Regions from separate parts of the Planococcus kocurii genome, predicted to be linked through region 1. Evidence: riboswitches for the same ligand, from Rfam matches in the RefSeq annotation. Region 1 holds a riboswitch; each other region holds the start of a gene.

Region 1 (3,281 bases):
AATAAAGTTACGTCGCCTTCTGGACCAACGTTTGCTGAACAATGCATAGGTAAAATTCCTTTTTCAGGAAGTAAGTAGTTCATGATAGAGAAAATTGATTTTTTCATTTCGCCAGCGTACTCAGTGCCGCCGATCAAAATAATGCCTTGCTCCATCGATACAATGATAAATGTTTCAGAAGCTGTACCATCAACTGCAGGGTCTGCTTGAAAAGTCGGAGCGTACACAACTGTGAATTCAGCTTCGTGTGTTTGCAATTCTTCAGCTGTAGGCCGGATGAACAATTGGTGAGCAAATAGATTATGCCATGCGTATTCATTGATTGTTTGGATGGGCACACGTGATTCATGGTCGGCTCCGGCAAATCCTTTGAATACATAAAGCGCATCTTTGTCTTTAAGGTGCTTAATCACTTTAGCGTAAAGCTTTTCAAATACTTCGCTTGAAATCGGACGGTTCACATTGCCCCAGTCGACTTTGTTTTTAGAACTTTCTTCTTCCACCATGTATTTGTCTTTCGGTGAGCGGCCAGTATATTTTCCTGTTTCCGCTGTTACAGCACCTTCCCGAGTTAATACTGCTTCTTTGCGGGATGTTGCCGCTTCCACTAATTGTGGCACTGATAATTGAACATGCACATTTTGGCCAGTCAAAAGATCTTTTAAATCGTTTGCAAAGTTCACTGAAGTCATATATATGTACCTTCCTTTTCTGTTATTCCCATAATGGGGAGGATGTATATTCGTTCATTAGTATAACACATTAGCTTTATTAGTCTACACTAATCCACTGGGGAAATTAAAAAATATTAGAGGATAGCTCCGACAATACGTAGAATTATTTCTATAATTTCCAAATAGTACTGATGCCTTTTAAAGCGGTTTTCTACAGTGTACAATGGCTTTGTGTGAACAGAGATATTACTGAATAGTTTGGTTTTTTACTTGCGGGAATCTAAAGTTTGGTAGAATAGCATAATCAAAAAATCATTGTTTTTATTTGAAGAATGTAATTTTATTTTCGAAAATTGTTGACATCGCTTTGCTAATTCCGTATGATGAAAAATTGAACGGATACTCTTATTCCGAGCTGGTGGAGGGGGCAGGCCCTATGAAACCCGGCAACCTGCTGCTTTTGCAGTGATGGTGCCCAACCTGACACAAGGTGCACAGACCTTGGATGATAAGAGTGAAAGGTGCTAATGATGATTCTTCCTTTCCTCATGACGAATGAGTGAAGGGATTTTTTTGTGAAATGCCCTTAATCCTCGTGTGAAAGGCCACAAACGGCTTGAAGTTCAATCCAGATTGTCTGGAACGGACTTGACATGGGAAACGAGTACCGTATCAATTTCGAGAGCAATCTCGCAGGATATAAGGAGGAACATTTTTTGAAAAACCGTCGATTATTTACATCAGAATCAGTAACAGAAGGACATCCAGATAAAATTTGTGATCAAATCTCAGATGCTATTTTGGATGCCATTTTAACCGAGGATCCAAATGCACGCGTTGCGTGTGAAACGACCGTTACGACAGGACTCGTTCTAGTAGCCGGAGAAATTACCACTTCTACGTATGTGGATATTCCGAAAGTCGTTCGACAAACAGTAAGAGAAATTGGCTATACGCGAGCTAAATATGGTTTCGACTCAGAAACAAGTGCAGTTCTTACCGCAATCGATGAGCAATCACCGGACATCGCTGCTGGAGTAAACGTAGCGCTTGAATCACGCGAAGGCCAAATGACAGATAAAGAGTTAGACGATATCGGTGCAGGTGACCAAGGATTAATGTTTGGATACGCAAACAACGAAACAGAAGAGTTAATGCCATTGCCGATTTCATTGGCACATAAATTGGCACGTCGTTTGGCTGAAGTACGCAAAGAAGAAATTCTTCCATACTTGCGTCCAGATGGCAAAACGCAAGTGACCGTTGAATATGACGAAAACAACAAACCACTTCGTGTGGATACCATTGTTATCTCAACTCAACATCATCCAGAAGTAACGTTAGAACAAATTCAACGTAATATTAAGGAATACGTCATTAACGAAGTTGTTCCAACAAAGTGGATCGATGAAGAAACAAAATATTTTATCAATCCAACTGGCCGTTTTGTTATCGGTGGACCTCAAGGAGATGCAGGTTTAACTGGACGTAAAATCATCGTAGATACGTACGGTGGTTATGCTCGTCACGGTGGCGGCGCATTCTCAGGGAAAGACGCGACAAAAGTTGACCGTTCAGCGGCTTACGCGGCACGTTATGTTGCAAAAAACATTGTCGCAGCTGGCCTTGCAGATAAGTGCGAAGTGCAACTAGCTTATGCAATTGGTGTAGCACATCCTGTATCGATCGCATTTGATACGTTTGGAACTGGCATCGTTGATGAAGACACATTAGATGATTTGGTACGCGCAAACTTTGACTTGCGTCCTGCTGGAATCATTAAAATGTTGGATCTACGTCGCCCGATCTACAAGCAAACGGCAGCTTACGGACATTTTGGCCGTACGGATGTTGATTTGCCGTGGGAACGTACAGACAAAGCAGCGATCTTAAAAGAACAAGCTGGCGTATAAGTTAACAAAACGAAAAGGACGACTAGGCAGTGATGCCCGGTCGTCCTTTTTTATTGTTACTTTTTTTGGAGTGATTTATAATAAGCTGCTTTTTCTGCATACTCTCGAACAATACGTTCCATATCTTCTTTATCGTCTTCACGAAGTTCGCGGACGACTTTCGCGGGGCGTCCGAGTGCTAGCATGCCAGGAGGGATAACTTTTCCAGGCGGTACGAGACTACCCGCACCAATAAATGCGCCTTCTCCGATTTCAGCGCCGTCAAGAATAATCGAACCCATGCCGACGAGAGCACCTTTACGAACATTGCAACTGTGAAGTGTAACTTGATGGCCAATGGTCACGTCATCTTCAAGAAGCAAGGTTTTACCCGGGCTTTGATGAAGCATGCAGAGGTCTTGAATGTTGACTTTATCGCCAATAATCGTCGGAGAGACATCCCCGCGAATCACCGTATTAAACCACACAGAAGAGTCTGTGCCAATTGTCACATCACCAGAAATTGTGACGTAGTCTGCAATGAAAACAGATGGATCGATTTTAGGGAATTTGTCTTTAAATGGATAAATCATAGCAAAGCTCCTTTAAACAAGATAAGATATTCTTAATCGTAACAAATCAAATCAAAACGTCAAATTAACAGACAACATCAAGAATTGATTAGCAGGGAAAGGAAGTTGGATTATGTGGAAAT
Region 2 (3,281 bases), 1.7 Mb from region 1:
AAATATTGCCTGTATCTTTCAGTCCAAAGAGGTCTTGTGCATGCTGTGTATTTTTAAAAACATACGAAGTGGTTTTATAAACAGGAACACCTCTAGAGCCTGTCGTTGGATCTGGTTGTTGTCCTCCGTGTAATAATAATGTTTCTGGTTTAAAGTTTGTCATTTTCTATTCCCCCTGTTTTTTTAGTAGTAACACATGCTAAAGGGGACGAAAAAAGCCCCCTTCGCTAAGAAGAGGGCCGTAAATTACGGAGTTTCCTCCTCTTATCTCTCAGAACCTGTAAATCGATTCTGTAGGAATTAGCACCTTTACAAACAAAATGTCTGTCGGTTGCCGGGCATCACAGGGCCTATCCCTCCGCCACTCTTGATAAGAGTATTTGATTTGATTTTTGATCTTGTTGTGAAGTATAAAAACTTTATTGGCGTTTGTCAAGCTTATTAGTCAAAAAATTTTGAAACCTTGTCTTCTTTCAAACGTTATCTTTTAGTGTAGAGGAGGAATTAATGATGGTCATTTGGATTTTGCTCTTACTGATTACAGGTTATTTTATCGGTTGTTGTCATGGTTCACTTGTTGCACAAGCCGTATCAGGCGTGAACATCAAAAATTCGGGCGTAAAAAATTCCGGTGCTTCTAATGCAGCCATCGTGCTGGGTTGGAAATATGGTTTGCTCGTTGCCTTTATTGACGTTTCCAAAGGCTTTGCTGTTGTTGCGGGGTTACGTTTGTTAGTGGACTTAGGTAGCTTTTCAACTGCAACAATCTGGACCCTATTGTTCGTTGCAGGAGCTGCCGTAATAGTTGGTCATAATTTTCCGTTCTATATGAACTTTGACGGCGGAAAAGGTACAGCATCTGTAATAGGTGTAATGATAGCGCTTGACTGGAAGCTCGGGTTGCTCGGATTATTGTTATTGATCGTTGTTTCACTGGTAACAAATTATCTTGTCATTGGCGTATTCGTTTTGTACGCCGTGTATTTTGTAATTGCCTTTATCCCTGCAGTCGGTCTATGGCCGTTACTAATAGCGCTAGTCCTGTTCACGATGGCTTTATGGAAACATCGAGAAAATATTATCCGAATAAAGAATGGCAGTGAACCTACAGTATCATCAGTTTTTCGAAAGAAACCTACTCCGTCCATTTAGAAAGGAATACAATGAATTTTGAAGATTAAAAAATAAATTTCAATATTCATCTTGACTTTTTTGTTATTCCGCCATAAAGTAGGAATCACGAATCGAATAGCATACATCACTTTCTTATCCAGAGAAACCGAGGGACAGGCCCTATGACGTTTCGGCAGCAGATTTGTTTAACCGCAAAAACTGTGCCAACTCCTGCAAATGCATCCATGCATTTGGAAGATGAGAATTAGATGGTTTCAACAGGAGCCCTCTTTTTTCTTATGGTTAAGAAAAAAGGGGGCTCTTTTTGTCTAGTTTCTCGACGGATTGTGAGCATTAACGATTTGAATAACAATACAGCATGAGGAGGTCTACTTACTATGATTCAATTCGAAGGCGTCGCCAAAACCTACCAATCAGGTAAACAGGAAATCTATGCATTGAACGGCATCGATTTAACTGTCCAAACTGGCGAAATCTACGGAGTTATTGGCTTTAGTGGAGCCGGTAAAAGCTCGCTAATCCGCACTGTAAACTTGCTCGAACGTCCTTCTAAAGGACGTGTATTAATTCACGGAAAGGATATTTCGACGCTATCTAGCAAAGAAATTCGTACTATCAGAAAAGATATCGGTATGATTTTCCAACATTTTAATTTACTCCATTCAAAAACGGTTTATCATAACGTCGCTATGCCGCTCCTGTTAGCTAACACACCGAAAAATGATATCGAAAAACAAGTAAAAGAGTTGCTCGATTTCGTCGGACTTGCAGATCAGGCGCAAAAATATCCAGACCAGCTGTCAGGTGGACAAAAGCAACGCATCGGCATTGCTCGTGCTCTTGCAACGAATCCTTCCGTTCTGTTATGCGACGAAGCAACATCAGCACTTGATCCACAAACGACGAAATCGATTTTGGACCTACTTCGCAAAATCAATAAAGAATACAATATTACCATCCTGCTCATCACACACGAAATGGGCGTCATTCGAGAAATCTGTGACAAAGTGGCCGTGCTTGAAGCAGGGAAAGTTATTGAGCAAGGAAGCGTCTTTAACGTTTTCTCTAATCCACAGCAAGCTACCACCAAACGATTTGTTCGCTCTGTTATGAACGACGAGTTGCCTGAATCGCTGCTAGCACAAATTCAAGATAAACAAAATAATCAGGCCATATACCGGTTGCAGTTTACTGGCACATCAGTCGGTCAACCCTTCATGTCCCGAGTGTCACGTGACTTTAACGTTGATTTGAATGTACTATTCGGCAATATTACCGAATTGCAAGGTGTTCCATACGGCAACTTAATTGTCGAATTCTCTGGAGAGTCAAGCGAAGTGGAACGTGCCTTATCTTCTATTAGGGACAGCACTATTCAAATAGAGGAGGTCATTGATTATGTCCGTTGATTACGAACAAATTTTGGAAGCTTTATGGGAAACCGTCTATATGACAGGTGTTGCGTTTGGATTTTCGTTATTGATTGGCTTTCCTCTCGGTATCTTGTTAGTCGTTACACGTCATGGACATTTGTTGGAAAATGAAATCGTGTCTAAAGTATTGAATGTCGTCATCAATATTTTTCGCTCTATTCCTTTTATTATTTTAATGGTTGCCATTATTCCATTAACTCGGCTCATTGTCGGTACATCGATTGGTACAGCTGCAGCCATCGTTCCACTAGTTTTCTATGCGGGGCCATACATTGCTCGGTTAATTGAAAACTCTTTGCTTGAAGTCGATAAAGGTGTGATCGAGGCCGCACAAGCAATGGGTGCCTCTCCGTTGCAAATTATTTTTCGCTTCTTGATTCCCGAAGCGTTAAGTTCACTTGTTCTTGCTTTGACAATCGCTGTAGTTGGACTTATTGGTGCTTCTGCAATGGCTGGCGCTATTGGCGGCGGTGGTCTTGGGGACTTAGCCATTACATACGGATATCAACGATTCGACACGGTCGTAATGTTCATCACAGTAGCTATTTTGGTCATACTGGTACAAGGCGTTCAATCTTTTGGAAATGTATTATCGAGGCAAGTCAGACGTAATTAGTAAAATACACCTTAAAAATGGAGGAATTACTCATGAAAAAAATTTTAACAGCAACATTACTTTTACTACTGGTATTCATTTTGGCTGCTTGCGGAGAC
Region 3 (3,281 bases), 1.3 Mb from region 1:
GAAGACAACAGCATAAAAGCAGAGGAAATAGCAGCCATCCCTGAAGAAAAGGCGAACCCACGCTTGCCTCCTTCTAGCTTAGCGATGGTTTCTTCTAACGCTAGGCGAGTGGGGTTTCCAGAACGGCTATAATCAAACGGTCCAAACGAATCCAGGCTTTGTTGGTGAAAAGTGGAAGATAAATAGATAGGTACATTGACAGCTCCAGTTTGTGGGTCGACTCCAGTAGAGTGAATAAACTTCGTTTCAATGCGATCGGTCATATTCAACTACCTCCTTATTTAGTTCTGAAAACGCTTGTGCTAAATCAGCAATTAAATCTTCAGCAAGTTCCACCCCGACTGAAAATCGCAATAACCGATTGCAAACGCCACGTTTCGTCCGTTCTTCAAAAGGCATGTCTGCATGAGTTTGGGTGGCGGGGTAAGTAATAAAACTTTCAACACCGCCAAGACTTTCCGCAAAGGTGATGAGTTTAATGTGTTCAAGAAAAGGAGCTATCCATTCTTCTTTTTGCAAACGGAAGGACAACATGCCGCCTTTTCCAGGATACAACACATCAGACACAGACGACTGCTGAGACAAAAACTCAGCAATGGTTTTCGCGTTTGCGTCATGCTGTCGCATCCGTAAAGGCAATGTCTTTAATCCGCGAACCAGTAACCAAGAGTCAAAAGGGGACAAAACGGCACCAACCGAATTATGGAATGTTGCCAGTTTTTCGCAAATGCGATCGCCTTTAGCGGCAACAAGTCCAGCTAAAACATCATTATGACCACCAATATATTTCGTTGCACTATGGATAACAATGTCTGCACCCAGTAATAGGGGCTGTTGGAAGAAGGGCGTTAAAAATGTATTATCGACGATTAATAGAAGCTTATGCTTTTTAGCCAATGCGGCATAAGCAACGAGATCAATTTCTTGCATCAGTGGATTGGTGGGCGTTTCAATAAAAAGTGCACGTGTATGAATGGTTATTTTTTGTTCTGTGTCTTGGACATCTTTGAACTCGGTGTAGTTGGGGTGAATATTATAAGCTGATGCAAAGTGATCTAATAGGCGGTATGTTCCACCATAAATATCTTCCGGTACTAACAATTCATCACCTGGACGAAAAAGAGACAAAACGAGTTGAATAGCTGCCATTCCAGAACTGCAAGCAAATGCAGCATCTGCGCCTTCAAGTTCTGCAAATCCTTCTTCCAGAACAGAGCGAGTCGGGTTTTTCGTGCGCGTATAATCATAGCCAGTTGATTGGCCAAGTCCTTGATGTTCGTAGGCTGTCGACAAGTAAATGGGCGGATTAACGGCTCCTGTTGTGGGATCGCTGTGATTGCCTAATTGAACTAATAAAGTTTCCAAGCTGTGTTTTGTCATGTTACTCATCCTCTCAATAAGAAAACAGGGGCTTTTCTTCATAAAGAAGAAAGCCCCTGTCCGGAAATGCATTCTTCTCATCTGTTAGGCAGAAGCCTATTGGAATTAGCACCGTAGTCTTCGTCAGACTGGTTGCTGAGACTTCACAGGGCCAAATCCCTCCGTCTCTCTAGATAAGAAATATCTTATTAAGTTTAGTGTTTCTGTTTAGATGTTCCTAATCATAAATCAATTAATGAAAGAAAGCAAGTGTTGAATTTTAAATAATGCAAATATAAGAAGTGGGTAGGCAACTAGCTTGATTAGTAAAGGGAGGATAGGAAAAGAAAAATTTCTTTATGCCCGTCGAATCTACATGGCAGCTTGCGCTTTTCGGTGTCCAGTTGCAAGTGCCTAGCTCTTCGGGACATAAGTCAACCCAGCTGCGTGGCAAAGAACGCCACACTGCTGGTCTGTCTTATGCCTGTCAGAGCTGACGAGGCACTTTCACTTTTCATGTTGTCCAGCTCCAGCTGCCAGATTCTCGGGTCATAAGCCACTCCGGCTGTGTGGCTGAAAACATGCCACTTCACCAGAGCGTCTTATGCCCGTCGAATCTACATGGCAGCTTGCGCTTTTCGGTGTCCAGTTGCAAGTGCCTAGCTCTTCGGGACATAAGTCAACCCAGCTGCGTGGCAAAGAACGCCACACTGCTGGTCTGTCTTATGCCTGTCAGAGCTGACGAGGCACTTTCACTTTTCATGTTGTCCAGCTCCAGCTGCCAGATTCTCGGGTCATAAGCCACTCCGGCTGTGTGGCTGAAAACATGCCACTTCACCAGAGCGTCTTATGCCCGTCGAATCTACATGGCAGCTTGCGCTTTTCGGTGTCCAGTTGCAAGTGCCTAGCTCTTCGGGACATAAGTCAACCCAGCTGCGTGGCAAAGAACGCCACACTGCTGGTCTGTCTTATGCCTGTCAGAGCTGACGAGGCACTTTCACTTTTCATGTTGTCCAGCTCCAGCTGCCAGATTCTCGGGTCATAAGCCACTCCGGCTGTGTGGCTGAAAACATGCCACTTCGCCAGAGCGTCTTATGCCCGTCGAATCTACATGGCAGCTTGCGCTTTTCGGTGTCCAGTTGCAAGTGCCTAGCTCTTCGGGACATAAGTCAACCCAGCTGCGTAGCAAAGAACGCCACACTGCTGGTCTGTCTTATGCCTGTCAGAGCTGACGAGGCACTTTCACTTTTCATGTTGTCCAGCTCCAGCTGCCAGATTCTCGGGTCATAAGCCACTCCGGCTGTGTGGCTGAAAACATGCCACTTCACCAGAGCGTCTTATGCCCGTCGAATCTACATGGCAGCTTGCGCTTTTCGGTGCTTGAGCAAAAAAAGGGACGGTTCAGATAAACATCGCTACAATGGAAGAGAATAGGAGTGAACGGAATTATGCATATTAAGAAATTTGAAAATATCCCATTGGCGGTGCTTGATTTAGCACCGATAAACGAAGGTGCAGAAACAGCGCAGACCTTTAAAAATAGTGTGGAGTTGGCACAGCATGTGGAGCGATTGGGGTTTAATCGCTATTGGCTAGCTGAACATCATAATATGCCGGGTATCGGCAGTTCTGCGACATCTGTCCTTATTGGACATATTGCAGGCGCAACAGAGTCGATTCGTGTAGGTTCAGGTGGAGTTATGCTACCGAATCATGCACCGCTTGTTATAGCAGAGCAATTTGGTACATTGGAAACTATTTATCCTGGACGCATTGATTTAGGTCTAGGGCGTGCACCTGGTAGTGATCAAGCTACTGCGCATGCGTTACGTCGGAATTTGAATAGCAGCGGAGATGATTTTCCCCAGCAAGTTGCGGAGTTAGAAAATTACTTTTCAGCTAACCCTGTCGGACGTGTTCGG

Evidence for each region. Region 1 has a riboswitch for S-adenosylmethionine ahead of metK (methionine adenosyltransferase). Riboswitches for the same ligand answer to the same signal wherever they lie in the genome.
Region 2: another riboswitch for S-adenosylmethionine. It lies ahead of AUO94_RS11500 (methionine ABC transporter ATP-binding protein); the one in region 1 lies ahead of metK (methionine adenosyltransferase).
Region 3: another riboswitch for S-adenosylmethionine. It lies ahead of AUO94_RS13230 (methionine biosynthesis PLP-dependent protein); the one in region 1 lies ahead of metK (methionine adenosyltransferase).

The regions. Positions count from the first base shown of each region.
Region 1 covers NZ_CP013661.2:536,724-540,004, reverse strand. Annotated here, with positions in the region: gene pckA (phosphoenolpyruvate carboxykinase (ATP)) at 1-692, opposite strand, end outside; SAM riboswitch class I at 1,077-1,189, shown strand; gene metK (methionine adenosyltransferase) at 1,391-2,587, shown strand; gene AUO94_RS02710 (gamma carbonic anhydrase) at 2,644-3,159, opposite strand; gene AUO94_RS02705 (alpha/beta hydrolase) at 3,272-3,281, shown strand, end outside.
Region 2 covers NZ_CP013661.2:2,331,197-2,334,477, reverse strand. Annotated here, with positions in the region: gene AUO94_RS11510 (O-acetylhomoserine aminocarboxypropyltransferase/cysteine synthase family protein) at 1-163, opposite strand, end outside; SAM riboswitch class I at 262-377, opposite strand; gene AUO94_RS11505 (glycerol-3-phosphate acyltransferase) at 511-1,152, shown strand; SAM riboswitch class I at 1,264-1,378, shown strand; gene AUO94_RS11500 (methionine ABC transporter ATP-binding protein) at 1,512-2,543, shown strand; gene AUO94_RS11495 (methionine ABC transporter permease) at 2,533-3,183, shown strand; gene AUO94_RS11490 (MetQ/NlpA family ABC transporter substrate-binding protein) at 3,216-3,281, shown strand, end outside.
Region 3 covers NZ_CP013661.2:2,722,881-2,726,161, forward strand. Annotated here, with positions in the region: gene metC (cystathionine beta-lyase) at 1-263, opposite strand, end outside; gene AUO94_RS13230 (methionine biosynthesis PLP-dependent protein) at 247-1,380, opposite strand; SAM riboswitch class I at 1,455-1,560, opposite strand; gene AUO94_RS13235 (LLM class flavin-dependent oxidoreductase) at 2,808-3,281, shown strand, end outside.